3 regions of the Leptolyngbya sp. O-77 genome follow, and region 3 is predicted to be linked to each of the others. Evidence: predicted binding sites of a transcription regulator. Region 3 holds the regulator's gene; each other region holds the start of a gene.

Region 1 (9,828 bases), 2.0 Mb from region 3:
TCCTCAGATAGTCTCTTGCTGAGACTCTCGCCTGTACCCCGATTCCTCCTGCTGAATGCTTGAGGCATTGCGCTTCATCCACTGGGGGTTGCTTGCACCGCGTTCTCTATCCAGTCTTTTCAGTTCCATCCTACGTTAGAGAGGTCGTTTCCCTTGTCTCGTCGCTATCTATTCACATCAGAATCTGTTACCGAAGGCCATCCCGATAAAATCTGTGACCAGATCTCGGACTCAATCCTCGATGCCTTGTTGACCCAAGATCCCAGCAGCCGAGTCGCCGCAGAGGTCGTCGTCAATACGGGTCTAGTACTGATCACCGGAGAAATTTCCTCCAAAGGCACCGTGAACTACGTTGATCTGGTTCGCCAAAAGATTGCAGAAATCGGCTACACCGATTCGGTCAATGGTTTTTCGGCCAATAGCTGTGCGGTGCTGGTGGCGCTCGATGCCCAGTCGCCCGACATCGCCCAGGGTGTAGACAAAGCCCATGAACATCGGGCCCAGCGCAGTGAAGAAGAACTCGATGCGATCGGCGCGGGCGACCAGGGATTGATGTTTGGCTTTGCCTGCAACGAAACGCCCGAACTCATGCCGCTGCCGATCAGCCTGGCCCACCGCATCTCGCGCCGCCTCGCTGCTGTGCGAAAGTCTGGCCAACTCCCCTACCTGCGCCCCGATGGAAAAACCCAGGTCACCGTCATTTACGAAGACGGCCGCCCCGTCGGCATTGACACCATTCTCGTCTCGACGCAGCACACGGAAACCATCGACGACATCACCGACCCGGCAGCGGTTCAAGCCAAAATTCGGGAAGATCTCTGGCAAATCGTCGTGGAGCCCATCTTTTCGGACATCGCTATCAAGCCCGACAGCGGCACGCGCTTTTTGGTAAATCCCACGGGTAAGTTTGTCATCGGCGGGCCCCAGGGTGATTCGGGGCTGACGGGTCGCAAAATCATCGTAGACACCTACGGCGGCTATTCTCGCCACGGCGGCGGTGCGTTTTCTGGCAAAGACCCCACCAAGGTCGATCGCAGCGCCGCCTATGCGGCCCGCCATGCTGCCAAAAACATCGTGGCTGCTGGCCTGGCAGATAAGTGCGAAGTGCAGTTGAGCTATGCGATCGGCGTAGCACGTCCCGTTAGCGTCATGGTAGACACCTTTGGCACGGGCAAGATCGACGACGGGCGACTGCTGGAGCTGGTGAAGCAACATTTTGAGCTGCGTCCAGCGGGCATCATCCAGACCTACAACCTGAGCCGACTGCCTGCCGAGCGGGGCGGACGGTTCTATCAAGATGTCGCCGCCTACGGTCACTTTGGCCGCACAGATCTGGATTTGCCGTGGGAACAGCTTGACAAGGTGGATGCACTAAAGCAGGCAGCGGGGGCACTGCTGTCTGGCATGTTGAGCTAAGTCTTACGCGAGGCAATTAGCCGGGTGCTGGCGCTTTTCGTCCTGCGCTCGATAGGGTAAAGTGGCATCCTGCCCAGTCAGGTTGTTCTTGCTCTATCGGGTTTTCTACCGATGCCAAAATCGTCGCCAGAGTCGTTATCAAAACCGCTGCAAAAGTCCCCTCAAAACCATCGTGCGGCGTTTCTGGCGCTAATGCTGTTAACGCTAATCTGGGGCTACAACTGGGTCGTGATGAAGATTGGCATTGCCTATGCGTCGGCGCTGGATTTTGCGGCGATGCGACTGGCGCTGGGGGCGCTGAGTTTGTTTTTGGCGCTGATTGCTCTGCGGAAGCCGCTGAAGCCCAAAGCCTTGCGAGGAACCATTTTGCTAGGGCTGATGCAAAACACGGCGACGGTGGGGCTGATTACCTGGGCGCTGGTGAACGGGGGCGCGGGCAAAACGGCCGTGCTGAACTACACGATGCCATTCTGGCTACTGCTGTTTTCGTGGATTTTCCTGAAAGAAACCCTGAGGCGATCGCAGTGGTTGAGCGTTGGCATGGCCGTAACGGGGTTGCTGCTGGTGCTGATGCCGCTGGATCTGTCGAGCGGGCTGGGCAGCAAGATCATCGCCGTGGGCGCGGGTATTTGCTGGGCCATTAGCGCGGTGCTGGCGCGGGTGCTGCAACGCGACCAAACGTTAGACTTGCTCTCAATGTCAGCCTGGCAAATGCTGTTTGGTAGCATTCCGCTGGCGATCGCCGCCTGGATGCTTCCCACTCAGCCGATTGTCTGGTCGCCCACGTTCATCGCAGCGCTGCTCTATAATGCCGTGCCCGCAGCGGCGATCGCCTGGCTGCTCTGGTTCTACGCGCTGAATAATCTGCCCGTGGGCACGGCAGGACTGTCTACCCTGGCGGCTCCGGTGATCGGCGTGCTGGCGGCGTGGCTGCAACTGGGCGAACGGCCAAGCGGCGTAGAAGGGCTGGGCATGGTGCTGATTCTAGTGGCGCTGACGGTAAACGCGGTGCAAACCATTCGAGGCGAGCAACGAAGCCAGAACCAGACAAAACTTAGCCCCTGACCGATTTTGCTGGAATAACTTCAAAACTGGTCAATCCGCGCTCCTGCCAAATCTGCACACTGTATCGGCTTCTACGGAACCCCCTGCCCAAATCCGCTAAGGTCAAAGCAATTTGGGGATAATGTTATCTGAATTACATTATTCGCGAATTATGAAATCAATATGGGGCTGAGTGCGAGGGGCAACAAGCAATGCGCCTGGAGCAGTTGAAGGCATTTTTGGCAGTGGCGGAAACGGGCAGTTTTCAGCAGGCGGCGCTGCGCTGTGGCGTGACGCAATCGACAGTGAGCCGCCAGATCCAGTCTCTGGAAGCCGATTTGGGAATGTCTCTGTTCCATCGCAGCACCCAGGCCAAGCTGACGGTGGCGGGCGATCGCCTGTTGCCCCGGGTTCGCAAAATCTGCCAGGAATGGGCAAACGCTACCCAGGAACTCGGAGAACTGCGGGCGGGCAAACAGCCCGAACTCTGCGTAGCGGCGATTCACTCCCTCTGCGCCTATTCGCTGCCGCCTGTCTTGCAACAGTTTTGCCAGGATTATCCAGAGGTGCAACTGCGGGTAACGGCGCTGGGGAGCGATCGCGCTTTGAAGGTGCTACGCGACGGACTGGTGGATCTGGCGATCGTGATGAACAACCGCTTTGTGGCGAGTAGTCCAGAAATGGTGGTGGAAGTGCTGTACGACGAGCCGATCAAGCTGCTGATGGCGGCAGATCACCCACTGGCAAGCTACGACGCGGTGCCCTGGGCAGACCTGGCCCGCTATCCACAGGTGGTGTTCAAAGACGGCTACGGAATGCAGCGTATCGTGCAGGAGCAGTTTACCCGCCGGGGAACGCCGCTGCGAGCCGCGCTGGAGCTAAACACGCCCGATGCCTTTCGCGGCGTGGTGCGTCAGGGCGAGATGCTGGCGCTCTTGCCAGAATCGGCGCTGGTCGAGGCTTACGACGATCCGGCGCTGGCGATTCGCCCGGTTGCCACGGACACCAATTCTGCCGTGACCGATCCGCCGCTGACGCGCCAGGTGGTGATGGTGACAACGAGCGATCGCCTGCAAATTCCTCCAATCCGCCATTTCTACAACCTGATTCTGTCCCAACTGCCGCAGCGCATCCGCCAGCAGCCCCTCGCCACCACAGCCCCCTAACCCCCAATCCCTAACCCCCAACCCCCAACCCCTCACCTGGCATGAGCCATGCTTTTAGAGCGCTGCTGCGAAAGGTCGGCAGCGGCCCCCACACCAGCCAAAACCTGACCCGCGAGGAAGCTGCCGCTGCCACGCGCATGATGCTGCTGCAAGAGGCAACACCTGCTCAGATCGGTGCGTTCATGATTGCTCACCGCATCAAGCGCCCTACGGGAGTTGAACTGGCAGGAATGCTGGATGCCTATGATGAGTTGGGTCCAAAGCTGCAATCGATTGGCGATCGCCCTGTTTTCATCCTCAATGCCCCCTACGACGGACGCGATCGCACGCTGCCGCTGAGCCTGGTCACGGCTTTGATTCTGATAGCAGCGGGTCAGCCCGTGATTCAGCACGGCGGCGACATCATGCCCACCAAAGAAGGCGTGCCCCTGGTAACACTGTGGGCGGGGCTGGGCGTAGACTGGTCGCGTCTTTCCCTCAGCCAGGTTCAAAGCATTTTGGAAAGCACAGGCATGGGCTTCGTCTACATGCCTATCCACTTTCCACTGGCACAAGCCCTAGTCGAATATCGTGACCAGATTGGCAAGCGCCCACCCTTTGCCACATTAGAGCTAATCTGGTCGCCCTATGCTGGGCCAGGGCACGTTGTCGTCGGCTTTGTGCATCCCCCCACCGAAGGCATGGCTCAGGCAGCCTTTGCGCTGCGCGGCACATCGCTCTACACCACGGTCAAGGGGCTGGAAGGAAGCTGCGACCTACCGCGAGAGCGCACCGCCATCATCGGATTCAGCACTGCGTCGCCAGACACGCTGGAGCGGCTGCACCTGCACCCCTACGACTACGGCATGGGCGGCAAAAACGTGCCGCTGCTTAGCCCTGCCGCTGCTGTTGAAGAGATGCTCCAGGTGTTGCAGGGCAAGCCATCTGAACTGCGCGAGTCGGTGCTGTGGAACGCAGGCTTTTATCTGTGGCGCTGCGGTAAAGCCGCAACTCTGACAGAGGCGATCGCCCTTGCAGGACAACTGCTCGACCAAGGTTCTGCATGGCAAGCCCTCACCCACCTGCGACAAGCCACCAGCGCCCCCTGCCCCGTTTAGGGTCGGGTTTTTCACGGCTCCTTCCAGATTCTTGCCCCCCATGAGGGGTTAGACTCTCGTGCGGGTTGCAGCGCCATCGGCCTATGCTCGGAATGCGGCTTTCTGGTGTTTTGAGTGCGATCGCCCAGGCGCTTGCGTCAGTGTTTTCACGCAAGCTTCGCGGTCGAAAACCCTGCCGCTGGGTTTACTGAACCCTCTCATAAAACACCAGATCGCCAGCAGCAACACGAGGAGTGACCCGTAGGATTTGAAGATGCCCCAAATTGCAACCCATTCAGCTTGAAGACGGCAGCATTTTGTATGTCGAAGCGACAGACAATATCCAGGCAATTGATGCACCCACAAACGGTGGTGGAACTGGAAACGGATACCCCAATGAACCCTCTGAGGAGGTGTCTCGCACATCAAAAGGATGGAATCGAGGCAACCCCAATACTCAAATAGCGCAGAGCTTCCAAGCTATCGAAAGCACGATTAAGACCTATACGCAGCATACCCTCAACGCTTTTCGAGGGGCTGCAATGGCAGATGTGAAAAAGGTGACGCTGGAATTTGGGGTGAACGTCAGCGGTGTGGGGGGTGTGCCCTATATCGCCACAGGAACAGCCGGTTGCAACATCAAGATCGTGGTTGAGTGTGCTTTTCCCGAACGCACGACCCCGGAACCCCAGACTCAGGTATCCCAGTTGCCCAGAGAAATGCCCCCCTCAACCAGGATGTCCCCTGCTCGCGAAGCCAATGGAGTTGGTAACGGAGGGGGACACGGAGGTAGACCCACGCCACCGCCGCGCCCGATTTCCTAACGATCCATCACCAGATGAGCGTGAGGCTGGTGCGAAACTGATTCATGCTGAAAGAGGGACTTATGCACCGCTAGTCTCTATGCAAACCTGACAGAATTTAGCGCACGGGCGCTCAGCCTGGCCAAGAAAAACCCCCTGAACTCCAGGGGGTCGTTCACTCTTCGACACAAACCAATGTCTTGTGATTAGACCACGTGACGACCTCAGAAAGACACACCCTAATGCTCTGAAAGACTGTTCTTGAAATCTTGTAAAACCTATAGAATTGCGTGAAGCACCTATGCAATGTCCATCTTAGAGATGCTGGACGGGCGTTACAAATGGCTCTTGTGCCGGTGCAGGGCGACTTGCAGGCTACGCCGCTTCGGCTACATCATTCAGGTCGCTTACTGCTCGTAGGTGACACCACGATACTTCAGGTTATGGACACCATGCTTCTGCGATGTTGCGGCGTGGATAGCAGTCTGGACTTTGATGCCGCGATACATTCTTTCACCAGGCATAGATGCTACAGAGCCTTCGAGTTTTTCGGGATTGTATTCGTAGCTGGCAAAGCGATAGGTAAGTTGCATAGTGACCTCCGTTATCCGAAGCGTTGATGGTAGATGATTAACGTGAAACGATTTAAGCAGCGTGCTTGAACGATAAGTATCAGGTATCAATCAGGTCAGCAAACAGTCCGTGCAAGTAAGATAACCAGGTAGGCTGATAAGTACGCTATGTGTGCAAATGCTGCCGATATCCGGGAGCGGGAAGGAATTTTAGGAAAAAAGCAAATAGGAAAAAAGCAAACCTGAAACTTGGGGGCGTTGCACTAAGGGGGGCTTACTCAATGCGCGTTCAAGGGGGCGCGTTCAGGTTTGCTGGAAATTTTGCGGGCCAGCTCTGGGGCTAGTTTTGGAGATGAAGCGGTGGGGTTGCGCTAACCGCCTAGCTGCCGTAAGCGACACCGCGATATTTCAAGGGGAATCCAGGCGAGCGTGTGGCGGAGGGATCTGCCGGGTGAACCTTTGCGCCGCGATAGGTCAGATCCATTGATTCCAGGTTGGCTTGGCGGGATGCCTCTAGCTGGGCAGCGGTGTAGGCATAGTTGACGGAGCGGTAAGTGAGTTGCATGGTTGTGTCTCCTTGAGAGTGAGCCAGGAAAGATGCGGTGGGGGCTATCTGGCGTGTTGCTTTATGTCTTAGTTTTATGCTGTTTCCCCAGGCGGGTCGATACAGAAAAGTTAGGGAGTTTTGGCAGGGATGATCCTTAACTTTGTGGGCGATCGCCCCGCACACGCCTTAACTTCCCTGAATGGCACTTCCTTCACACGGGGCCGAAGAGGGGTGAAAATCGGTGGCAATAGGCAGAAATTAAATTTAGCTAAATCTTGACATTTCCTTCAAACGGTAGCTTAAAATACAGATTGAAAGGTTGCAGCTATATTGAAGAGCAAACAGTTAGACCGCAAATTTGGTTAATAGACTCGAACAGAATCTCTCGAATAGGATCTTGACAAGCGGGCGATCGTCCCTCCGGGTCTGGCTTTCCCCAGCACCCTCAAGTGGTTCAACGGCGTACTAATACACACTCTCATAGAGACTTATACAGACTCTCAGTTAATTCAGCCAGTACTAATTCAGCCAGTACAAATTTCCCAAGGGTCACTGGCAGCCCAAAGCTTGACAAACATTCGACAAAATTCTTTAGGAGGAACAGATGAGATTAACGTATCGGGGTCACGACTACGAGCAGGAGCCTGTCCCTCCTATGCAGATGCGAGACTCTGGCTCCGTCGGCCTCTACCGTGGACGGGAGCTTCACTTTAGCTATCCCCGTCATGTGCCTGTGCCCCAACCCGTCAATCGGTTGCAGTATCGTGGCGTAGCCTATCAAACAACCGAGACGGGCGAAGTGAATTCGATGGGGCGGGTGGTGCGTCTGGCTGCCCATGCTCAGGCACACCACGCGATCGCCCATGCTCACGCCCGCCTGATCGATCAGCAAGAATTGGCAAAGGTTCATCGCCAATACCTGATGGAGCGGTTGCAGCGTCGTCTGGAAGTGGCGCGGGCTAAGGGGGACGACACGTTAATTCGCCAGCTTGAGCAAGAGCAGCATCAGTTGGTGTAGCGCTCGGCGTTTCGATCATGGTGTGAGTTTTTCGTTGCACCATGCCGCGCTACCACACATCGTCGTCTGGATCAGGCTGAGGCTCAGCTTGATATAAACCCGACGGCTCTGCGGCTTTGCGCGTGGGCTGGAGAAACTTTTCGTAGGGTGAGACTGGCGGCGACGCTGGGGGCAATAGCTCCAACTGGGGCGATCGCCCCTGACCCGTTTGGGCGCGGCGGCGACGCGATACGCCCTCTTCTGTCGTTTCCTCTGCCACCACTTCGTAAAGAATTGCCTGCTTGTCGCCGTCGCCCCGGCGCAGCACCCGCCCTAGCCGCTGAATATATTCCCGGCTGGAACCCGTACCCGACAGGATAATCGCCACGCGAGCATCGGGCACATCCACGCCTTCATTTAGCACATGGGACACGGCCAGTGTTTGATAAGTGCCCTCGCGGAACTTTTGCAAAATGTCGTGGCGTTCTTTGACGGGCGTTTGGTGGGTCAGCGATGGAATCAGGAACTCCTTGGAAATGCGGTAAACCGTGGCGTTGTCGTTGGTGAAGACGATCGTGCGATCGGGGTAGTGCTGGGCCAGTAAATCTGCCAGAACCCGCAGCTTACCTTCGGTGCCCAGGGCGATCGCCCTCGCTTCCCGATGCGCCAGCATGGCCCGCCGTCCCGCCTGCGATTGGGCGCTCAGCCGCACAAACTGCTGCCAGCCCGACAGGCTGCCCAAAAACACTTTGTGCCGCTCCAGAAATGCATTGCGGGTTGCAATCAGCGCCGTGTAGCGATCGCGCTCCTGCTGCGACAGCTTGACCTTCACCTGCACAATTTCATGATGCGCCAGCGCGTGCCCCGAAAGCTCCTCTGCCGTGCGGCGATAGACCACCGGCCCCAGCAGCGTGTCCAAATCAGCGTGGCGGCCGTCGCTGCGGTCGGGCGTGGCAGTCAGCCCTAGGCGGTAAGGGGCGATCGCATATTCGGCAATCACCCGGTTAAAGTCGCTCGGCAAATGGTGACACTCATCGCAAATCAGCAGTCCATAGCGATTGCCCAGAGACTCTGCATGAATCGCCGCGCTGTCATAGGTGGCAACCAAGACAGATGTGCGATCGCGCGACCCGCCACCCAGCAGCCCCACCTCCGCATCGGGAAACGCCGCCAGCAAATGAGCATACCACTGGTGCATCAAGTCCAGCGTCGGCACGGTAATCAGCGTGCTGCGGGGCGTTGCCTGCATCGCCATCTGCGCCAGATAGGTCTTGCCCGCCGCCGTCGGCAGCACCACCACCCCCCGCCGCCCCGCCGCCTGCCACGCGGACAGTGCCTCCTGCTGGTGCGGATAGGGCTGCCGCTCAAAGGCCACATTCAGGGCGATCGGCTCAAACGCTTTTGCCTCATCGTCAAACGCCGTGCCCTCTGCCCGCAGCCGCTCCACCAAAGGACGATACTGCATCGCAGGCACCCGAAACCGCTCCACCCGGTCATCCCAAGTCGCGAAATCCACCCAGGCCTTGCCCTTGGGCGGCGGATGCAAAATCAAAGTACCCCGGTCAAACTTGAGGGTTGGCGTGCGGGCCATGCAGTACGTTCGTTTTCTCCTGAGTGATCTGCCCGTATTGTACGCCAGGGACACCATTCCGTTTTAGACTGGAGGATGCCCGGATTTGATGTGCTGTTTTCAAGAAGGCCCCTGTGCGAAAAAAGGTTATTGCTGGCAACTGGAAAATGTATAAAACTCAGGCAGAAGCGCAAGAGTTTCTGCAAGGGTTTTTGAGGCATCTGACGGAAACACCCGACGATCGGGAGGTCGTGCTTTGCGTCCCTTATACCGATCTTTGGCTCTTGTCCAAAAACCTGCACGGGAGTCGGATTCGCCTTGGAGCGCAAAATATTCATTGGGCTGCCGAAGGCGCTTACACGGGTGAAATCTCTGGGCCAATGCTGGCAGAAGCAGGTGTTCGCTATGTCGTCGTTGGACACAGCGAACGGCGGCAGTATTTTGGCGAAACAGACGACACGGTGAACCTGCGCCTGAAAGCCGCCCAGGAGTTTGGCATTACGCCGATTCTGTGTGTGGGGGAAACCAAGCAGCAGCGGTCTACGGGGCAAACCGAGCCGTTTATTTTTAACCAGCTTGAGAATGATCTGGTGGATGTGGATCAGTCCAACTTGGTGATTGCCTACGAGCCGATTTG
Region 2 (9,828 bases), 2.7 Mb from region 3:
TCAGCCCCTGCCACAAAGTTCGTAAAGTACAGCGGAATAGTGCTGGTGACCAGCGCCACATAGGTTGTAAAAAACACATTCGCCGCCATAAACACCAACAGCAGCTTATCTTTCAACGCAACCAGAATGCCTTGCTCTGCCGCGCCCGGTTTTGCCTGGGGCTGCTGCCCTGGCTGCATGGTGAACTGCATCAGCAGCAGATAAGCCAGGAAAATCGCCGCGCAGCCTAGAAAAATGGTCTGCGGCACGTCCTGAATCACGCCCAGCAAAAGGCTGCCGCCAAACACCCCAGCCCCCACACCGACATATTCCGAAACGCCCATCAGCGCAAAGGCATGATGGCGCTCTTCTGGCGGCGCAGCATCCATAACCGCTGCATTAGAAGCCGTCCAATAAAACCCCAAACTAATGCCCAGCACCAAGCTCGCCACAATTAGCAGCGGCAAAGTCGTGGCCACACTCAGCATCAGCGACACCCCAATCCCCAGCGCCGCCGCCAAAACCAGTACTCGCTTGCGTCCCCAGCCAGACAAATCTGCTAGCGTGCCGCCGATGAAGTGACCGCTGACCTCGCTGACGGCACTCAGCCCCACCGCAAAACCCACAGAAGCCGCCGACAGACCAATATGGTTTACAAACAGGATCGGGATATAAAAGCTGATCAGTCCGTAGGCAATCTGGCAGAGTAGCCGACCAATTGCCTGAATCCAGACAAGTCGGTTGGCAGATTGGACAGAGGCAAACAGAAGGTTCATAGGCGGCTTCAGGGGCACGAGATTTCTTTAAGGGTAAAGGACTGGTGACTGTGTGGCTACTCCCTGGGTTCGAGCTGTCAAAACCCGCTGACACAGCTTGTGGGCAAACATCACGGTCTGTAATATCAATTCTTTTAAGGGGTGCTACGACTGAAATTGCTGGAAGCTCCGCAGACGCTTGACTAGCAATCCAAAATCGCAAATCCAAAATCAAGAATCAATGTGAGCTAATGTTCTCAAACAAACGTAAAATGCCCGGAGCCAGGCCCCAGGCATTTGTCTTGAAGGTGTTTAAGCTGGAAGGTATTCGAGCGTTGTCAGAAGCGGTCAAACTGCTTTGGCAGTTCCCATTTCCTACACGACTTCCCGCTCGCGCACGTACTCTTCCGTTGTGACAGAAGGCTCAAACACGCTGTAGTAGAGCCACCCAGCCAGAACAGCACCACCGATGGGAGCCAGCCAGAACAGCCACAGTTGAGAAACGTGGGACAAACCTGCAAACAGGGCAACGCCTGTGCTACGAGCAGGGTTAACCGAGGTATTCGTCACGGGGATGCTGATCAGGTGAATCAGCGTCAGCGCTAGACCGATGGCAGCGGGGGCAAAGCCTTTGGGGGCGCGGCGATCGGTGGAGCCCAGAATCACCAGCAAGAACACAAAGGTCAGCACGACTTCGATCAGCAGGGCCGACCAGAAGCCATAGCCACCGGGAGAATGCACACCCCAGCCATTCGTTGCCAGCGGGTTGGAACCGGATAGCGCAAAGCCGGGACGATCTTGGGCGATTAGGTAAATCACACCGCCAGCCAGAATTGCACCCAGCACTTGAGAAATGATGTAGGGCAGCAGGTCTGCACCAGAGAAGCGCTTGCCCGCCCACAGACCAAAGGACACGGCGGGGTTGAAGTGTGCGCCAGAAATGTGGCCGAAGCCATAGGCCAGGGTGAACACCGTTAGACCGAAGGCCAGGGCAACACCCAGAAAGCCCAAGCCGAGCGGATTGCCGCCGTCACCATAGGGAAAGTTTGCTGCCAGCACGGCGCTGCCGCAGCCGCCCAGCACCAGCCAGAAAGTGCCGATAAACTCGGCGATTAGCCGCTTTGTAAGGGGAACAGGAAGGGACATATTTACACAAGCTCCTCAAAAGAATGTGGCTAGAGACTAGACACTTAATCTGTGAATTTAAACGGAATCGCGCAAAGTCAAGATTGCGCTCAATGTCAACCCCGATAAGACGGAAAACAGATTGCCTTAGAGCAACAATATTCCATTTGGTAGCAGGATATACGTAACCGCATGGAAAGACAAGTTGTTGCGCGACACAAACGTCGCAATTTCGTCAGGAAATATTGATAGCTTAAGGAACTCATTGGAAAGCTTAATCCTGGCTGGCGACATGGATTGGAAGCCAAACCAAAAAGGCAGTGCCGGGTGAGGTGCTGGGTTCGATTAATCCACTCTCGTCGGCTGGGCTAAAGACTTGGATTTCGCCCTGCATCTGGGAAATGAGGTCGCGGGCGATCGCCAATCCTAGCCCCGTTCCAGGAATCTCGCCCTGGGACTGTACGCCGCGAAAGTGTCGTTCAAACAGATGCTCAAAGTCGGCTTTGGGAATGCCGGGGCCGGTGTCGAGAATGGCGATCGCCTGCTGGGTCTGTCCATCCAACTCGCGCTCGATGCCGCCGATCAACCGCACTGTGCCACCCGACGGAGTATATTTCAGCGCATTGTCTAGCAGGTTATTCAGGACTTCTTGCAGGGCGCGGCGATCGCCCCGCACAGAGGGCAGGTCAGGCGGCAGTTCGGTTTGCAACGTTAGGCCCCGTTCCTGGGCGATCGCACTGGCAGAACTGACCAGTGGCTCGACCACAGCCGCCAAATCCAGTGCTTCGATCTGCATTTGTCCAGTAACAGAGCGAGGTTCTAATGAGGTCGGGACTGCCTGAGATGGCAATGCCAAGGGCGGCGATCCGCCAGAACGAACCTCTGCATCACGGGGTGGCGATGCAGGACTGGCTTCGGGCAGGGAAGCAGGGTCGAGATCGATGACGGTATCAAACTGGCGCAACAGATCTTGCAGGCGATCGCTCTCTCGCACGATGCCCTCTGCCACGGTGCGGTTTTCGTCTTCTGGCTGGACGCGACGCAGCAGCAGTTTGCCAAAGGTGCGAACCGCCGTCAGCGGATTGCGAAACTGATGCAGCAGGTCATCCATCTGGTCGCGCTGCTGGCTTTGCAACACCTGGCGCTGATGTAGCTCAAACTCAGCCCACTGCGATCGCTGATCCAGCAAACGGGCGATCGCCAGCGTTTGGGCAATATGCTCGACTTGGCTCTGCTCCTGTTCTCCCCAGAGGCAATCCGAACAAGCAGTCACCAGTAGCCCCATCATCATGCCCTCGTAAACGAGTGGCAGGACAATTTTTTGAGAATATAGCCCTGGCTCGGCAAAGGCCCCAGCAGAACCTTGAAAGGCAGTCTCTGGCTCAACTGATGTACGCTCCGACGGCGGCGAGCTTGATTTCGCAGCCTTAGAAGCAGAGTCGGGCGATCGCCCTGCATCTGTCAATAACCGCTGGGGTGGCAAAGGGGGGGTAGACGGCCCGCCAGACAACAGCCGCAGAATTTGTTCCTGACTCCAATCCACTGCTTCTTCAGGATAAGCCGCAACAGGCGTTAGATCGGCCTCACCACCCGCCGTTGGATCATCAGTTAAATACACCACGCTCAAGGCCGCACCAAGCCCCTGCGTCAGCACCGCAATCTGCGACTGACACAGCAAAACAAACTCAGGGCTGGCTGGCATCAACATGTTGCAAGCTTATTACAGCGTTAAAGCTAACGAGGTGTGAAGTTGGGATACACCCTTGAGGTAATTGAGGTAATTGAGATACAAAACGAGATACACAAGATGCACAAGTCGCTCACCACACCTCTGCCTCTCTAAGGTGGCGCGTACCTCACCACATCAGGAAATGGGGTGGGCAGTTTCAGCAATTTCAACGAGATTGCCGCTGCTGATCCCCATTAGCCACTTAGATTAAGCCACTTGTTACAGGACTTACGCACCCGCGATGAATTTTCTGGATTCTGGACAATTTTTCACAAGCGCAGCCTGTGAAAAATTGTTCAACTGCACAAGTCCCCAACTGCACAAGTCCTATCACAAGTCCTATCATTATAGAAGCGATAAGAGCATCAGACGGATTAAACCCGAGGCGGGTCACGCTTTAGAACATTCTGTCAATTTCCTGACATTTAAAGCATTCAGAGCATTCGGATTCTCAATAGTCAGGTCGATTCAAATCGATAAAGCTCAATAGGGCATCCACTCAACGCCAGCGCCAACCGCCCATCCCCTCAGATTGGGAGAAAGAGTCAAGCCCAAGCCAGATTTCAGCAGGGCTGAATTGCCCAGGGCAGGGAGTGAAGTATAACGAAATATTAAGCATCTCCGCAGATAAATTAAGCGATTCTGCGAAACATCGAGGCTTTGAGACCGACATCTCTAAGATTTTATGTCGTTAGGTTAAAAGAAGTTGAAATTTTGAGGCCGGGACACTATACTGGCGACGGTTTAGTTTTTTGTAACTACAGTTACATCTATTCCTAGAGAGAGGAGGTCAGGAGGTTGGCAAGGAGACGCAAGCGTAAGAGTCGTCGCCGCCTGGAGGGGCGTAGAATCCTGGAGTTGGTGCCTCAGTATAGTATTGAAAGTGGCGAAGATAAACCCGTCACGGCTGCTAGAAAGTTCATCCAAGCTGAAGGCATTGCGCCGCCAGCACTGCTGCTCGTCAAGCGAAACGAACACACCACCGATCGCTATTTCTGGGCAGAAAAGGGGCTTTTTGGAGCGCAGTACGTCGAGGAAAACCATTTCCTGTTCCCCAGTTTGCGGCTGTCGGAAGATGAGTCCGATGAGCTTTCCCTCGCTTCAAGTCGGTAGTCTCGCTTCGGTCAGGGGCTAGCTTATATTGCGCTGTTACAGTCAGTTTGAAAGGTTCATCCGAATCTTCAATGCTCTTTTTCAATGTTCTTTTGATGTTCTGATGTCGGTGCTGTTCAGGCAGCAAAAGTAGCGAATCGCTGAGTAGATAGCTAGACGCTGCTAATCCGAATGAAAGAGCAGTCAGGGCATTCAGGAGCAGGAGTGGCAAAGCTGCAAGCGCAATAGTAAGCGTATAAGCTGAGACAACATTAGAGCAAGACATTAGAGCAAGTTAGAGCAAGCGGTTTCCAAGTTTCATTAGAAATTGCTAGCTTTTCATCTAGTGGAATGCGGAGCTATTGAATAGCTCCGCTTTTTCTTTGACACCTGGGGTTTTAGGTTGGAGAGGCTGGTTTTGGGCAATCGCCCAAGGTTTTGGCAAGAGTTAGCCGCGTTCGCGTGCCAGTGAACCGGATCTGGAGGTTTTATTCGCATTCGCGTTTTAAGTTGACATTAGGGATAACACCGTTACCAGGCGGTGGATGTAGTTTATGTAACTGATAGGCACTTTTAGCCGAAATCCAACGAAAAAAGATGCAAAACTTTACGTGTTTGCGTCTCGCGCGTAGGCAAGCTGCCCAGCGATATAGGTCGCGGCGATCGCCCGCTCATCTCCTAAAATCATCGTGGCAAAGACTGCATCTGCCATTTCCTGAAAATCGGCGGGCACAGCGACCGGGTTTCGCATCGCCAAGATCGGTGTCGATCGCAAATCCAGCGCCACCAAATCGGCTTCTTTGCCGACCTGGAAATTGCCAATTTTATCCTCTAGCAAGAGCGATCGCGCTCCCCCCAGCGTCATCATGTAAAACGTCTGGAACGCAGACAGGCGATCGCCCCGCAGTTGGGTTACTTTATAGGCTTCGCTGGCCGTCCGCAGCATCGACAGGCTAGTGCCACCGCCGACATCGGTGGCCAGCCCAACGCGCACGGGCATTTCTGGCGACTTCGCCTTTTTCAGGTTGAACAGGCCGCTGCCCAAAAACAGGTTTGACGTGGGGCAAAAGGCGATCGTCGCACCCGACCGCGACAGCCGCTCAAATTCGGAATCGCTGAGCTGGATGCCGTGGGCAAAAATCGAGCGATCGCGCACCAACCCAAAGGATTCATACACATTCAGGTAATCGGTACACTCTGGAAATAGCTCCAGAGTAAACGCCACTTCTTTGAGATTTTCTGACAGGTGCGTGTGTAGATAGACATCGGGAAACTCTTCCAGCAGCTTGCCCGCGGCCCGCAGTTGCTCTGGCGTAGAGGTGATAGCGAAGCGCGGCGTGATGGCATAGAGGAGGCGATCGCACTTGTGCCACCGCTCAATTAGCGCCCGACTATCTGTGTAAGCACTCTCGGCCGTGTCCGTCAGATAGTCCGGTGCGTGGCGATCCATCATCACCTTGCCCGCCACCATCCGCATATTTCGCCGCTGCGCCTCTTCAAAAAAGGCATCTACCGACTCCGGAAACACCGCTGCCAGAACGACTGCGGTCGTCGTGCCATTTTTTATCAGTTCCTCTAAGAAAAAGGCCGCAACCTGATGGGCATGGTGTTTGTCTTTGAACTTTGCCTCCGTTGGAAAAGTGTATTTGTTCAGCCACTCCAGCAGTTGTTCGCCGTAGGCCCCAATCATCTCCGTCTGGGTGTAATGCACATGCGTATCGATGAATCCGGGTACTAAGAGGCGATCGCGCTGATGGGTCACGGGCACATTCGGATATTCCGCCCGCACCGCTGCATATTCGCCCAGCGCCCGGATGCAGCCGTTTTCCAGCACCATCAGCCCGTCATGAATATAGCGGACGCTTTCCGATTCAGGCACGTAATAGGGATCATCTAGAAAATCGAGAAACGCACCTCGGATGGCATGAAGCGTCGAGTCGGTAGAGGGGTTGGCGTAGGCGAGGGTCATAGGATAGAAAGATTCAGAGGTCAGGAGTCGCAGGGCAAAGGCCCCGAAGGGAGCAAGCTCAAAGACTTCCGGGGCACGAGTCCTAAAGCCAAATCCCCACTACAAAAGCCTATGCCCAGATTAAGGGGTTTTGTCCAGGCTGCTGTAGCGTCGCTATCAGTCAAGTGCTGAAAACGGGTGCTGAGAAATTTTGCCCTTCAAAAACCAGGTAGCGATACGGATCGCTCTCGCAAGAATGACTGCAACTCTTCGCGGGTGGGCAAAGACGGCTGTGCGCCGGGCCGGGTGACGGATATAGCGGCGGCGGCGGCGGCCTGCGTAGTTGCCTGGCGCAGACTCAGCCCGGCGGCCAGTCCGGCAGCCAGCCCCCCATTAAAGCAGTCACCTGCGGCTACGGTGTCTACGGCCTGCACCGGAAAGCTAGGAATTTCAAAGGTTTCGTCCGCCGTCATGCAGACCGCTCCGGCTTTGCCCAGCTTGCTAATAACCGTGCCCACCCCCCGCTCGTGCAGCACAGCCGCCGCTTTTTGAGCCGACTCTAGGTCGGTCACTGGGAACCCCACAAGCTGCCCCGTTTCCACCTGGTTGGGCGTGATGATGTCAATTAGGGGAAATAGCTCGTCGGGCAGATCCGTGCGAGCGGGCGCAGGGTCAAATAGCACCGTCACCCCGGCAGCTTTGGCGGCTTTGGCGGCGGCGACCACCATCGGCAGGGGAATTTCCAATTGCAGCAGCAGCACCTTCGCCTGGGGCAAAATTTCTGCAAGCCGCGCCACGTCGGATTCATCCACCCGACCGTTTGCACCAGGCACTAGAATAATCGTGTTTTCGCTGGCATCATCCACTGCAATCATGGCGATGCCAGAGTGGGTGCTGGGGTCGATCAAAACGCGATCGCACGCTACGCCGCTTTCCTGCAACCCCCGCAGCAAGTCCTGCCCAAAACTGTCGCCGCCCACGCGCCCCACCATCGCCGTCGGCACGCCCAGCCGCGCCACTGCCACCGCCTGATTTGCGCCCTTGCCCCCCGGCACGGTTTCAAACATATGTCCCGTCAGCGTTTCACCCGCCTTGGGCAGACGCGGCGTGCGGGCGACGAGATCCATGTTGAGGCTGCCGAAGACGATGACGGACATAGGGAGTTAAGAGGGAAGAGGGAAGAGGGAAGAACGAAGAAAGAGGGAAGAACGAAAAGGGAAGAAGGAAGAGGGAAAGGGTTTCGTTTTTGGGTTTTCCCTTTCTGTGTTGACATCATCTTGACCCTTGATCACGGACTCGCCAGGCGCATCAGCGCACTCTTCACCGCTGGCGGCAGCACGCGCATGATCTTGCCCTTTTCGCGATCGACCGCGACAAGCGTAACCTGGGCTGTGGCGTAGAGGATTTCGCCATCGGGAGACTGGATGCGATAGTCGCAGTTGAGGCGCACGCCGTCCATCTGCAACCGAGTGCGGACGATCGCCCCTTCGCCCATCTGAATCGCCCGGTGATAACGCAGCGAAAGTTCGACGACGGGAAGCTCACAGCCGATCGCCACGAGGTCTTCATAGTTCACGCCGATGGAGCGCAGGTACTCGACGCGGGCTTCTTCGAGCCAGGCGATGTAGGTGCCGTGCCAGGCTACGCCTGCATAGTCGGTGTGGTGGGGCTGGACGCGCACCGGATAGTCAAACCAGGTGTCGCTGGCAGCGACGGCGGGCTGGATGGCGTGGGTGGGGAGTTCGGTCATGGATGGGCTGCAAACAGATCAAAAGTCCTCCGAAAGCGGCCGAGCGCTGGGCGCGGCCTCCTCTATGCTATCAGCGCGATTGGGGCAATTTGCCAGAGGGCTGCAACCGAGGGAGGGGAGAGGCTAGGCGGGCGTGAGGGGCGATCGCCCGGTCATATCGCCCGGTCATGGGGGCATGACTCCAGCAGGCTAATGCCAGCAGTGCGCCTATGCCACAAGCTGCGCTTCCGGCAGATAAAGCCGCTCCTCGTCTGCGTCATACTCAAATAGCTCTGCATAGCGTCCCCAATCTACAGCGGTCGCAAACTGGCGCTCTGCTTCGGCGTGGGGAAAGTGTTCATCCCACAGATCCAGGAAAAAGTCTGCCCGCATGGAGCCGTTTTGCTTTTCGCGCAGGGTGCTGCAAATGCTGTCAAACACGGGGATATGGCGCAGAAGCTGCTGTCGGAACAGGTCTTTGCTTTGCAGGATGGTGGTCGTGGCAAATTCTCGACCCACTTCCGTCAGCCTCACATCGCCTGCGGCAACCGTTGCAAAACCCAACAGAACGGCTGCATCCAAAATGGGCAGTAGATCATCGACCGTTAGCCCCAGGCGCTCGGCCAGGCGGGGCAAATCTTCCTGTCCGTCTGGCTTTTCCACCAGCAGTTCCAGGAGTCCGCTGATGCCGCCGGCCCGGGCGTGGGGCAGGTGCATTTCGTAGGGCGATCGCCGCACGCTGTTAGCGGCTGCACCCTCGAATCGGGCGGCAGGAACGGGGCTGGCGGCGACTGCTCCAGCCACTCCCAGTCCAGTCACCTCCAGGTCGGGGTTGGTCATGACGGTGTAAAGATAGTCCACCAATGCGGTAAATCGGGGCTGGGTGCGATCGTGGGAGCGGGGCAAATCGACATCGATAATGCCACGAATTCGACCCGGACGTGCGCCCAGCACGACAATCCGATCAGCCAGAAACACGGCTTCCTCGATGTTGTGGGTGACGATCAAAATACTTTGAGACGGGAACTGGCCTGCATTCCAGAGATCGTCAATTTCGCCCCGCAGGTTTTCTGCGGTCAGCACATCGAGGGCGCTAAACGGCTCATCCATAAACAGCACTTTGGGCTGTAGCACCAGGGCCCGCGCAAAGCCGACCCGCTGCTTCATGCCGCCCGATAGTTCCTTGGGGTAGGCGCTTTCAAACCCATCCAGCCCCACGAGGTCAATTGCTTCGAGCGATCGCCGTCGTCGTTCTGCCAGTTCTACACCCTGAGCATCCAGCCCTAGTTCAACGTTTTCCTGCACCGTCAACCAAGGCAACAGTGCAAAGCTCTGAAACACCATCGCTACGTCGGTATTTGTTCCCTTGAGGGGCTGCCCGTTGCTGTAGACCCTGCCCTCGCTGGGCGACAGCAGCCCCGCCATGATTCGCAGCAGCGTACTCTTGCCACTCCCGCTGCGGCCAAGCAGA
Region 3 (9,828 bases):
CCACTTTGCCTGTGACAGGCGGCAGAACAAGGGCATTTGAGGCTTCATAGACGGCGGGTTCCACGTCCAGCAGTTCAAAAATGCGATCGACCGAGGCTTGCCCCTGCTTGAACTCGTTGTAATTATCCGTGAGGTGGGCGATCGGGTCTACCAGCATTGCCACTGCAAAGACGTAGCTGCCAAACTGTTCGCCCGTCAGGTTGCCCCGCGAAATTTGCCAACCGCCGAGCAGCAGCAGCAGCAGCACGCTAACGGCATACATAAAGCCCACCACGGGATACTGCACTGCCTTGAGCCAGGCGGCGGCATATTTTGCTCGGCGATTGCGCTCGGCTTCGCGGGCAAAGCGGCGAATTTCGTAATCCTCGGCAGCAAAAGCCCGCACTAGGCGGATGCCGCTAAAGACTTCGGTGAGGAGCGAGGACAGGTCGGAGACAAGGTTCTGGCTGCGGCGCGAAATCTTCAACATGCGATCGCCAAACCAGCTAATCAGCAGCCCCATCAGCGGCACCATTACGAGGCTGGCCAGGGTCAACTGCCAGTTGAGATAGACCATGTAGCCGAACACGAAAACAAGCTGCAAGATGCAGGGCGTAAAGTCGTGAAACACTTTATTCACCACTTCGCCGATGCGGTCGATGTCTTCCGTGAGGCGATAGGACAGGTCGCCTGTTTGGGCCCGCTCAAAATAGCCGAGGCTGAGGGTTTGCAGGTGGGCGTAGGTGCGCGTGCGGAGGTCGAGGGCGATCGCCAGTGCAGCTTTGGCCATCAGCGCGTCCTGCCCGTACTGGGCAATTTTTTGCACCAAAAACACGCCCGCCACGATGCTTGCCATCTGCGCCAGCGATCGCACGTCTCCCGCGACCAAAAAGCGCAGCAGCCGCCCCGCCAGCCATGCCAGCAGCGGCCAGGCCGCCGTAAAGATGAGCGTGCAGCAAAACGCCCGCACCACAGTTCCCCAGTGGGGTTTGAGATAGGGCAGCAGTCGCCAATAGCCAGACCGAGAATCCAATGCAAACCTAGCCGAATAACTATTCCGAATATTCCGAATACTCCAATGAACCAGAAACCGGGGGCAGGAAGCAACGGCGTGGCGGTAGAGGCGATCGCCGCAGGCTGACAGCAGCAAAAGGAAAAATGTTGGAGACTTTCGGTAGAGATGTTCTAAGGGCGATCGCCCCCCAGTTCCAGATCCACACATCAGGCAAATTACGGTTGACGAATAGCTGAATAGGCTGAGTTCTTCACATTTTCCTAGCCTATCAAGCCTGTCAATCATTCAGCGTAGCTCGAAGAATTTCCACATACATCCACAGAGAACGCCCGCAAATCAGGCATTTCAGCCCTTCTCTAAATTTCCTAGAGAGAGAGTCTCTAGTTGGGATACCTCTGCCAAAACTCGCAATTTATGCCGAAATCAAGCTGAAATGTAAAGAAAAAAGAACAAAGTCTCCTAGAATATACGGACATAGCTCTATTATGACCGGGTACTGGCAATATAAGCCGTTCAGGTTGTTTCAAAAGCCTGTAATAGACGCAGGTTACGAAAAAACAGAGGATTAAGCGCTCCTCTCTCGCATTTTCAGTTTCGCATTTTCAAAAAATCAGGCAATCTACTGGCGATTCACGATCGAAAAACAGCATTAGAAAACCAGAGCAAGTTCGCGAAAACCACGCTCATGCCAAATTTGCTGCTGTTTACCCAATGTCTGGTGTCGTGCCCCCAGGGGTCAAACGCAACAGACATTGTTCCCTCTGAGATTGACCTCAGCATTTGAGTCATGCTCTATTGACGTTTGTTTTTTGTTACCAGGGTTTAAAATTTCATGGCAATCGATCCTAATGTTTCTCCCGCAGGCGGTGCTCTGCCCAGCGGTGTCACCATCATTGGTGGTATCGTTCTCGACCTTGTTGGTGTCAATGGTCAGCGCCTTGTTGCACAGCTTGCTGCGTCTGATCTGTACGAAGGTACAGTTACCACTAGCCAGCAACTCATCGGCACCCAGACTGGGCTAACCCCCACCTTTATCAATACGCTTGGCGGCGGGCTAAGTCGGGTTGCGGTGCGTGTTACTCTGTTCGACGGGGATAACGCGCCCTCAGACTTTGACTTTAACCAAAACCGACTCCTGCTTAACAGTTTCGACATCGGCAACTGGAGCGATGTCGAAACCATCACCACAGACGGGCTGGGAAATCCAATTAGCTCTCCCCGCCCTAACTTTGGCTTTGCCAATGAAGAGCTAGACACAGGCTGGTTCTTTGCCCAAGACCCCACCTTCCTGGCGAACTTCTATAATTCGCTGGTTTCGGGACAGAGGGTTGATTACACCTTCGTGGATAATACTGTCGCCGAAAACTTCCTGAACTTTAAGCAAGGGCTAGACGGTAGCCTGATTGGTGGTGGCGGGGGCGGGGGCCCTATCATCGATCCTGGCGGCGGCGGCAACGGTGGCGGCGGTAATGGTGGCGGCAATGGCGGCGGCAATGGCGGCGGCAATGGTGGTGGCCCCGGTGGTCCAGGGACGCTCCCTGGTGATGTGATTGTGGGGGATGGGCAAACGGGTAATTCGGCGATTCCGCTGAGATGCCGAAACGGTACGCCTGTCCCCTTCCTCACCCCCAGAGGGCAGCGTCGTTTGCAGCCGCTGACGTTAACGAGTGGGCCCAACACGCTGACGGTAGAACTGGTGTCTACACAGCCGGGACAGCCACGCAGTTGGCGAGCCGCAGCCGCAGGTTCCCCTGCAAGGGCCCGCAAGTTCAATCGGGCAGGCTATAGACCCGGTGGCGGTTTTGAGATGTTTGGTGGTGGAGGAAACGACGTATTGCAGGTGCGGCAGCGGCAGAACATCCTCCGGGGTCAACAGGGTAATGACATCCTGACGGGCGGTCCACGGCGAGATTTCCTGCTGGGCGGACGAGGCGATGACGTGATCAATGGCGGTGGCGGCAAGAACACGATTGTTGGCGGTGCAGGAAATGACACGCTCATCGGCGGTCTAGACCGCGATATGTTTGTTTATCGCCGGGTCAATCACGGAACGGATTTGATTCAGAACTATCAGCCAGGGGTTGACGTGATTGACCTGCGGCGCATCTTCGCCCGCGCTCCTTTCCAGGTTGCAGGACGCAGCAACTATCAGCGGCTCAACACGTTTGTGCGGTTGATTGAACGCCAGGGGAATACGCTGGTGCAAATTGATAGGAATGGCAAGCAAGCAGGTAAGTCCTTCAATACGCTGGCGGTTTTGGAAGGAATCGCCGTGAGCCAGCTTAGCTCCTGCGATTTTGTGGTGTAAGGGGGCGATCGCCCTTTCATTGCCCGCCCTTTCATCGCCCGCCCTTTCATCGCTCGTCAAGTCTTTCGTCTCTCTCGTTAGAGGTTGACGACGCGAATTCACTAAAACTGCTGCATGAACCCTACGCGATTGGGTTTGTGCGGCTTTCTTTTTGGGCGATTTTGGTGGGGAGTGGAATCGTCAATGTTTTCTGAGAATGTTTTCTGAGAATGTTTTCCGAGGTTGATGGCGATCGCCCTTGAACTTGCGCCGACCCCGTGCCTATAGTGGAAAGCATTTGACCCCTTTCTTCTTCGATGAGCAAGCGCCTTCCTGAAACCACCGCTTACGTTCGGATTACCCATCAATCCTGGCAGCAGGGCAAAATTGAGGGCGAAGTGCGGGCGAATGCCTACGAGTGGCAGTTCCAGTGGTGCTTTCGGCAGGGGCAACTGATTGTGCAGCCGTCCCTGGGGCGGGCGCTGATCAAAGACCCGCTAGAGCGATTTTTGGAGCGCAGCGACTATCAGCTAGAGCTGGGTGGTGACTATTCGTTTACCATTCGGGCAGAAATTTGAAGCCTGGCCTGGCCGCGTCTAAACTGGCTCAGACAGGCGATCGAGGTAGCGCTCAATCAGCAAGATTGCCACAATATCGTCGATGGGGCGTGGCGGCGTTCTCATTCCCTGGGGCAACAGGCGCTGGAGTCCCTTGGGTGGATACATTTGCCAGTAGCGATCGCGGGCTTCCAGCGTCGAGTAGCGTTCATCAACCATGACCACGCGGATTGGGTCGCTGAAGGCTTCGCTGAGCGATTGTTTCCACTGGCGGGCGCTAGTTTGATCGCCCATGACCAGCAGCGAAATCGGGTATTGCTGGCGGAGTGTCTGAATTGTGGCGATCGCCCGCTCTGCTGCGACGACTTGATGCATAAACAGGTTGCGATCGACCCCCATCACGGCCAGCCCACACTTTTGCCGACCCGGATCGAACCCAAGAATGACGGGCTGCCCCAAGGCTTCAGGTGCAGAAGTGGAATAGGACATGGGCAAACGGCAGGGGTGAAAGGCAAACGGCAGCAGGGCGGTTTAGTTCGTTGGCGCGAAGGGCGATCGCTGCGGGGGCGGGGTGGTGTTGACTCTGCTGTCCGTGCTGAACAGAACCCGCCCATTTTGCACGGCGGCCAGGTCGAGCCGGACGGGCCCAGCGGTGAAAATGGTTTCAGAGGCGATCGCATGGAGTTCTACCGGGCGACCGTAGGCTCGAATATCTTGCAATAACCTAACCACGGCCTCGGTCTGTCCGTCCGCAATTTGCAGCACATCGCCCAGCACCCCAGCCTGTCGCGAGCGAAACTGAGCGTTGGCAATCAAAAGATTCACGCGCTCCACCAATTCTTCATCTCGCATCCGGGTGGGATCGAGCGCAATCGTGACCACCAGATCGCCCTCTCGAAACACCACTTGATTGGGCGCAGCGTTGACATAAACCTGGATGCAAGCCTCGCCCGCCAAGACGCAGGGTTCGCCGATGATGTAATTGCCCGCCGACAAAATCCGCACGACATAATCTTTGCCGTCCTGGATTTGATTGATCAACTGCTCCACCTGGGCGTTGGTAATTTGAATCACCTGCTTGTCTACATTCACCGTGCCCGGTTGGATGCGCTGGCTGGCAAAACGGTTAGCCTCTAGCAGGAGGCGATTGACCGCGCTGGGGGCAGCCTCTGGGGTAATGACACGCACCACGCCGGAGGCCATGGGCTGGTTTCTCAGCACCGCCACACTGCCCTGGCGCAGCCCTTGAAATTCGCGCTCCAGGGTTTGCACTTCTGCCAGCAGAGCGCTGCGCTGGGCTTCGAGATCATCGAGTTGCAATTCTTTTTCGCGGATTTGGGCGGTGCGTTCGGCAATCTGGCGATCGCGCTCGGCTACGTCTCGGTCGCGCTGGGCAATCTGCCGCTGGCGATCGGCCTGGAGTTGCTGAATTTCAGCACGAAGCTGGGTGGCCTGCTGGGATACGTCCGTGAGCAATGTCTGTGCCTGCTGATAGTTGGCAGCGACTTGGCTCAACTGCGACTGGGTGCTTTGCAATTCCTCGCGGGTGCGGGTTTCCTGGGCGATCGCCGTTTGTAGAGACTCGTTGGTGCGGCGCAGGCGGCGCTGGGCAGACTGCTGCTCTCGTTCGGCGCGATCGCGCTGTCGCTGCACTTCGGCGGTTTGCTGCTGCGCTTGGTTTAGTTCTGCCAGCGCTGCGTCTCGCTCCTGCTGCACATCTTCTAGCTCAAACACACCCGTTCGCAGTTGGTCATCGACCGCAAACAAAATGCCAAAGGTCATCGCCGAGATGAGAATCCCCGTCATCACGGTGATCAGCGTGGCAGTTTGACGGGGACGCAGGCCAAACAGACTGAGGCGAGCCTTGCCCACCTTCATCCCAAGGCGATCGCCCACCGTGGCCACCACAGCCCCCAGCACCAAAATTGCCGCAATCAAGACCAGCCCGGTGGTCATCGCCGATAAAACTCACACTCAGCTACACCATACTGCAATTGTGCCGTTGAAAGGCGTAGCTCACAGTCGCCTGCACACCGCAACACCGCAAAACGCCTCCACAGGTTGGCCCCCGCAAAACGCCTCCACAGGTCGGCCCCCGCCAGGACTTTTGCCGCATTAGGCGAGCCATCGACCTGAGTCCTGTTTTCATAAGCGTCCTAACGCTAGGTACGCTCTCTCAACCCTGACCGCTATCCAAATCTCTAAGTAAAATCTCTAAGTAAACTGCTGACTCAGCGCCACTGGGTTATAAACCGTGATCTTCTTCTTGTGAATAGAGATCATTCGATCCTGGCGCAGGTCACCCAGCAGGCGCGTTACCGTTACGCGGGTCGAGCCAATTGCTTCGGCGATCGCCTGGTGAGACAGCTTCAGGTCGATCGTGATGCCCTCGGACGTAGGAACCCCAAAATCGCGGCACAAAATTAGCAAAAAGCTGACTAAACGTGACCCCATGTCTCGGTGGGCCAACGTTTCAATCATCATTTCGGTTTGCAAAATCCGAGACGACAGCCCCTTCAGCATCAGCATCGACAGGTCGGGATTTTCCTTTAGCGCCTTTTCGACCTGCTCAATCGGCACTGACAGTAGCTCCACTGGCGTAAACGCGACAGAATGATAAAATCGGTCTGCCTTTTGCCCCGTAATCAGCGACAGTACGCCAAACACGCTATTCTCTCTTAGCAGCGCCACGGTGATTTCTTCGCCTGCCTCATAGACTCGCGACAGCTTTACTGCGCCCTTGAGCAAGAAATAAACCCGCTCAGCCGGATCGCCCGGAAAGAAAATCGTCTTTCCCCGGTCAAAGGTTTCTACCATCGGCGGAAACGCGCTGCCGCTCAATTGGCGAAACACATCTGCTAAAGGCTTTTCATGTGAGGCAACCATACCGTCCGATTCCCAGCGCCCTCAGGGAGCGAATATGACCGAAATATGACCGAGACATGACTGGAACAAAAGATGAAAGCAAAACCCAGATTTTGCCCAAGAGGCGAAAAACCAGGATAAACGCAGTCTTAGAACACTTAAACTAAGTTTGGGGCCGCTTTTTGTATCTAAAAACACGCTTCCATAGGAAGAATGATCGTTTCGATACCAATTTCTGCGTTTGCTCTATCGGTAGACCCGGCTGAGAGAACCCAGACTCTATTCTGGAAACTGGGCGATCGCCCTCAATCCTGCGTTCCAGACAGCATATCGCAATTGTATCTGACAGATACAATTTAGGAAAAAATTTTCCCGTCTCGCCCTCATCTCTTGCCATCTTCTCTTCCCTCGCTTTACCCCACCCTCCCCTATCCGTCCTGCCCCGTTTTTGAGTATTTTGTGAATTGCCCTCGAAATTTGGATGCCGTTACCCATGCTTGACCTCACCGGAAAAAATGCGCTCGTCACAGGCATTGCCAACAATCGCTCAATTGCCTGGGGCATCGCCCAACAGCTCCACAAAGCCGGGGCAAACCTGGGCATCACCTACCTGCCCGACGACAAAGGCAAGCTAGAGAAGAAAGTGGCGGAATTGGTTGAGCCGCTCCAGCCCAGCCTGTTTGTGCCCTGCGATGTGCAAAATGATGAGCAAGTCGAGGCGGCATTTGCCACTGTGCGCGAAAAGTGGGGGCGGCTGGATGTGCTGATTCACTGCCTCGCCTTCGCCAATCGCGACGATCTCAGCGGCGACTTCAGCAATGTTTCCCGCGAGGGCTTTAACCTGGCGCTGGACGTGAGCGCCTACTCGCTGGTGCAGCTTTGCCGCGCTGCCAAGCCGCTGATGACTGAGGGCGGCGCAGTGGTGACGCTGACCTATCTGGGCGGCGTGCGCGTTGTGCCCAATTATAACGTCATGGGCATTGCCAAGGCCGCGCTAGAGATGAACGTGAAATACTTGGCAGCAGAACTGGGCCCGCAAAACATCCGGGTGAACGCCATCTCAGCCGGGCCGATTCGGACGCTGGCCTCCTCTGCCGTTGGTGGCATTTTGGACATGATTCACCATGTCGAAGAAGTCGCGCCCCTGCGCCGCACCGTCACCCAGACCGAGGTGGGCAACACGGCCGCATTCCTGTGCAGCGATCTGTCTACGGGCATCACCGGGCAAGTGCTGTACGTCGATGCGGGCTACGAGATTATGGGGATGTAGGAATGTGGGTCTGCTTTGAGTGTTTTCGAGTGTTTTTGAGCGTTGGATTTTTTGGGGCGCAGGGTGCAAAGCTACTAAACCAGCTCTAGTTTTCCTCAAAGGCGATCGCCACCGGAACAGGCGCAGCATCGGGCACTGCATCGGGGTCAAAGATCGGCGGCGTGCCATTGCGGGTTTTGGTGAGTCGCTGGAGGTGACTAAAGACCTTGCGGGCGTTGGTTTCGTTGCCTTGCTCAGCGAAGAGTTCGAGGGCTTGCTGCAAATCGGCGATCGCCCCAGCGGGGTTGCTGGCACGGGCCAGCCCCCGATAGTAATAGGGGGTGGGCACCTGGGGGGCAAGCTGGATGGCGGCGGCGTAGTCGCGAAAAGCAGATTTGATTTCGCCCAGCTTTTGCGCGGCCAGCCCCCGGAAGAAGTAGATCATGGCGCAGTTGGGCTGGATGGTGAGGGCGTTGGTAAAGTCGGCGATCGCCCCGATCAGGTCGCCCTGCTCTGAGCGCAGATAGCCCCGGTTGCAATGGGCATCCATCTGGTTGCGGTCGAGTTGGAGGGCGGTGCTAAAGTCGGCGATCGCCTGCTGCCGCTCTCCCAGCTCATCGTGACACAGCCCGCGCAGATTCCACACTAGCGCCTGATCGGGGCGAATGCGTAAAATTTGCTCCACATCGCTGAGGGCCCCCTGCGGGTCGCCTAGCTCATAGCGCGTCACGGCCCGATTCCAGTGAGATTGCACATCGGTGGGGTGCAGCACCGGATTTTCAAACCGCTGCGTCAACTGTTGCACGGTGGCAGGGTCGCTAGTCCGCAGTTTGAGTTCTAGATGGGGAATGCCCAGGTCGTCTACCAGCGACTCATCCAGCCCCAGCACGGCGTAGCGATCGTCTGATACCAGAAAATTTTCCCGTGTTCCCAAAATCTTGAACTGAAACTGGCTGGGAAACTGCCGCTTCAGTTCCAGCAGGTTTTGCAGCGTCTCTTGCAGGCTGCGGGCTTGCTCAGACGGGGCGTGCCATCGCTGCACCATCGCGCTGAGAAAGCGGGGCAAATCCTGGTCAGCGCTGTAGCACCAGCCGATTTCCAGCTGCCGACCCTGGGCCAGAAAATCGTGCAAACGGCGCACCATTGGGCGATCGATCGGGCACTGGCTCGACCAAGGCAGCGTTATCAACAGGCGATCGCCCGTGGTATCCAGCGCTTGCTCCAGCACCAGCCGACTGTTGGGCACATCGAGCAGCGCCGCCGCCGTGAACTCGTCATACAGCGCCGGGTGCAGGGCTGTGGCCGCATCGGCGGCGGCGGGCGGGCCGCCGCGAAAATCCAGGACAAACTCGTAGCGTGGCCCCGTTGGATAGGTGCGGAGGTGCTGGTTTAGCTCTTGCAGCACGCCCAACACCGTTGCCTCCATCTGCATCTGAAAGGTGCCGCCTGTGGGGAGCGATCGCAACTGCTGGCTGATGCGCTGTAGCTCTTGCCGGAGCATGGCTTCGACTTGGGCCTTAAACAGCGCTTCGGCAGTTTCGGTTGAGTCGGCCGGGTCAGCGCTGGGAGCCAGAGCCACAGGGCGATCGCCTGTCTCCGCATGATTTCCAGCCATCAAATCTTGCAGCTGCTGGCTGATGATCCGTAGTTCTGCTTGCAGCGCTTGCTCCACCTGCGCTTGAAATTCCTGCTGCTGCTGCAAGGCGCTGACTTGGCCCACCAGTCCGCTGAAATCTCGCTGAGGAACTAGATCGCCCACCACCCGCAGCAGCCGAGCAATTTCTCGCCGCAAAGAGGTTGGATCAAAGGGGGGCGGCAGATTTTCCACCTGCTGGCTCAGGTGATTGACCTGCTGCTGGAGCGAGTGTAGCGTTTC

The links. Region 3 encodes NtcA, which controls nitrogen genes in cyanobacteria. Its sites were predicted from a motif close to TTTGTANNNNNNNNTACAAA; they were not measured.
Region 1: a site for NtcA is predicted at 6,916-6,935, ahead of O77CONTIG1_RS13645 (DUF4278 domain-containing protein). Genes of this name have one in related genera too.
Region 2: a site for NtcA is predicted at 4,340-4,359, ahead of O77CONTIG1_RS16320 (DUF3155 domain-containing protein). Genes of this name have one in related genera too.

The regions. Positions count from the first base shown of each region.
Region 1 covers NZ_AP017367.1:3,198,540-3,208,367, forward strand. The annotation lists gene metK (methionine adenosyltransferase) at 154-1,416, shown strand; gene O77CONTIG1_RS13620 (DMT family transporter) at 1,528-2,481, shown strand; gene O77CONTIG1_RS13625 (LysR family transcriptional regulator) at 2,673-3,626, shown strand; gene O77CONTIG1_RS13630 (anthranilate phosphoribosyltransferase family protein) at 3,668-4,723, shown strand; gene O77CONTIG1_RS13635 (CU044_2847 family protein) at 4,987-5,526, shown strand; gene O77CONTIG1_RS23555 (DUF4278 domain-containing protein) at 5,913-6,098, opposite strand; gene O77CONTIG1_RS13645 (DUF4278 domain-containing protein) at 6,457-6,642, opposite strand; gene O77CONTIG1_RS13650 (DUF4278 domain-containing protein) at 7,229-7,642, shown strand; gene O77CONTIG1_RS13655 (DEAD/DEAH box helicase) at 7,692-9,212, opposite strand; gene tpiA (triose-phosphate isomerase) at 9,326-9,828, shown strand, end outside.
Region 2 covers NZ_AP017367.1:3,848,097-3,857,924, reverse strand. The annotation lists gene O77CONTIG1_RS16335 (MFS transporter) at 1-755, opposite strand, end outside; gene aqpZ (aquaporin Z) at 1,110-1,880, opposite strand; gene O77CONTIG1_RS16325 (sensor histidine kinase) at 2,134-3,561, opposite strand; gene O77CONTIG1_RS16320 (DUF3155 domain-containing protein) at 4,387-4,701, shown strand; gene guaD (guanine deaminase) at 5,288-6,649, opposite strand; gene rbsK (ribokinase) at 6,847-7,785, opposite strand; gene O77CONTIG1_RS16305 (acyl-CoA thioesterase) at 7,917-8,378, opposite strand; gene O77CONTIG1_RS16300 (nitrate/sulfonate/bicarbonate ABC transporter ATP-binding protein) at 8,586-9,828, opposite strand, start outside.
Region 3 covers NZ_AP017367.1:1,178,082-1,187,909, forward strand. The annotation lists gene O77CONTIG1_RS05025 (ABC transporter ATP-binding protein) at 1-1,201, opposite strand, end outside; gene O77CONTIG1_RS25120 (hypothetical protein) at 1,827-3,302, shown strand; gene O77CONTIG1_RS05035 (DUF3146 family protein) at 3,599-3,859, shown strand; gene O77CONTIG1_RS05040 (pre-16S rRNA-processing nuclease YqgF) at 3,878-4,327, opposite strand; gene O77CONTIG1_RS05045 (DUF3084 domain-containing protein) at 4,370-5,794, opposite strand; gene ntcA (global nitrogen regulator NtcA) at 6,053-6,724, opposite strand; gene fabI (enoyl-ACP reductase FabI) at 7,197-7,973, shown strand; gene O77CONTIG1_RS05065 (tetratricopeptide repeat protein) at 8,059-9,828, opposite strand, start outside.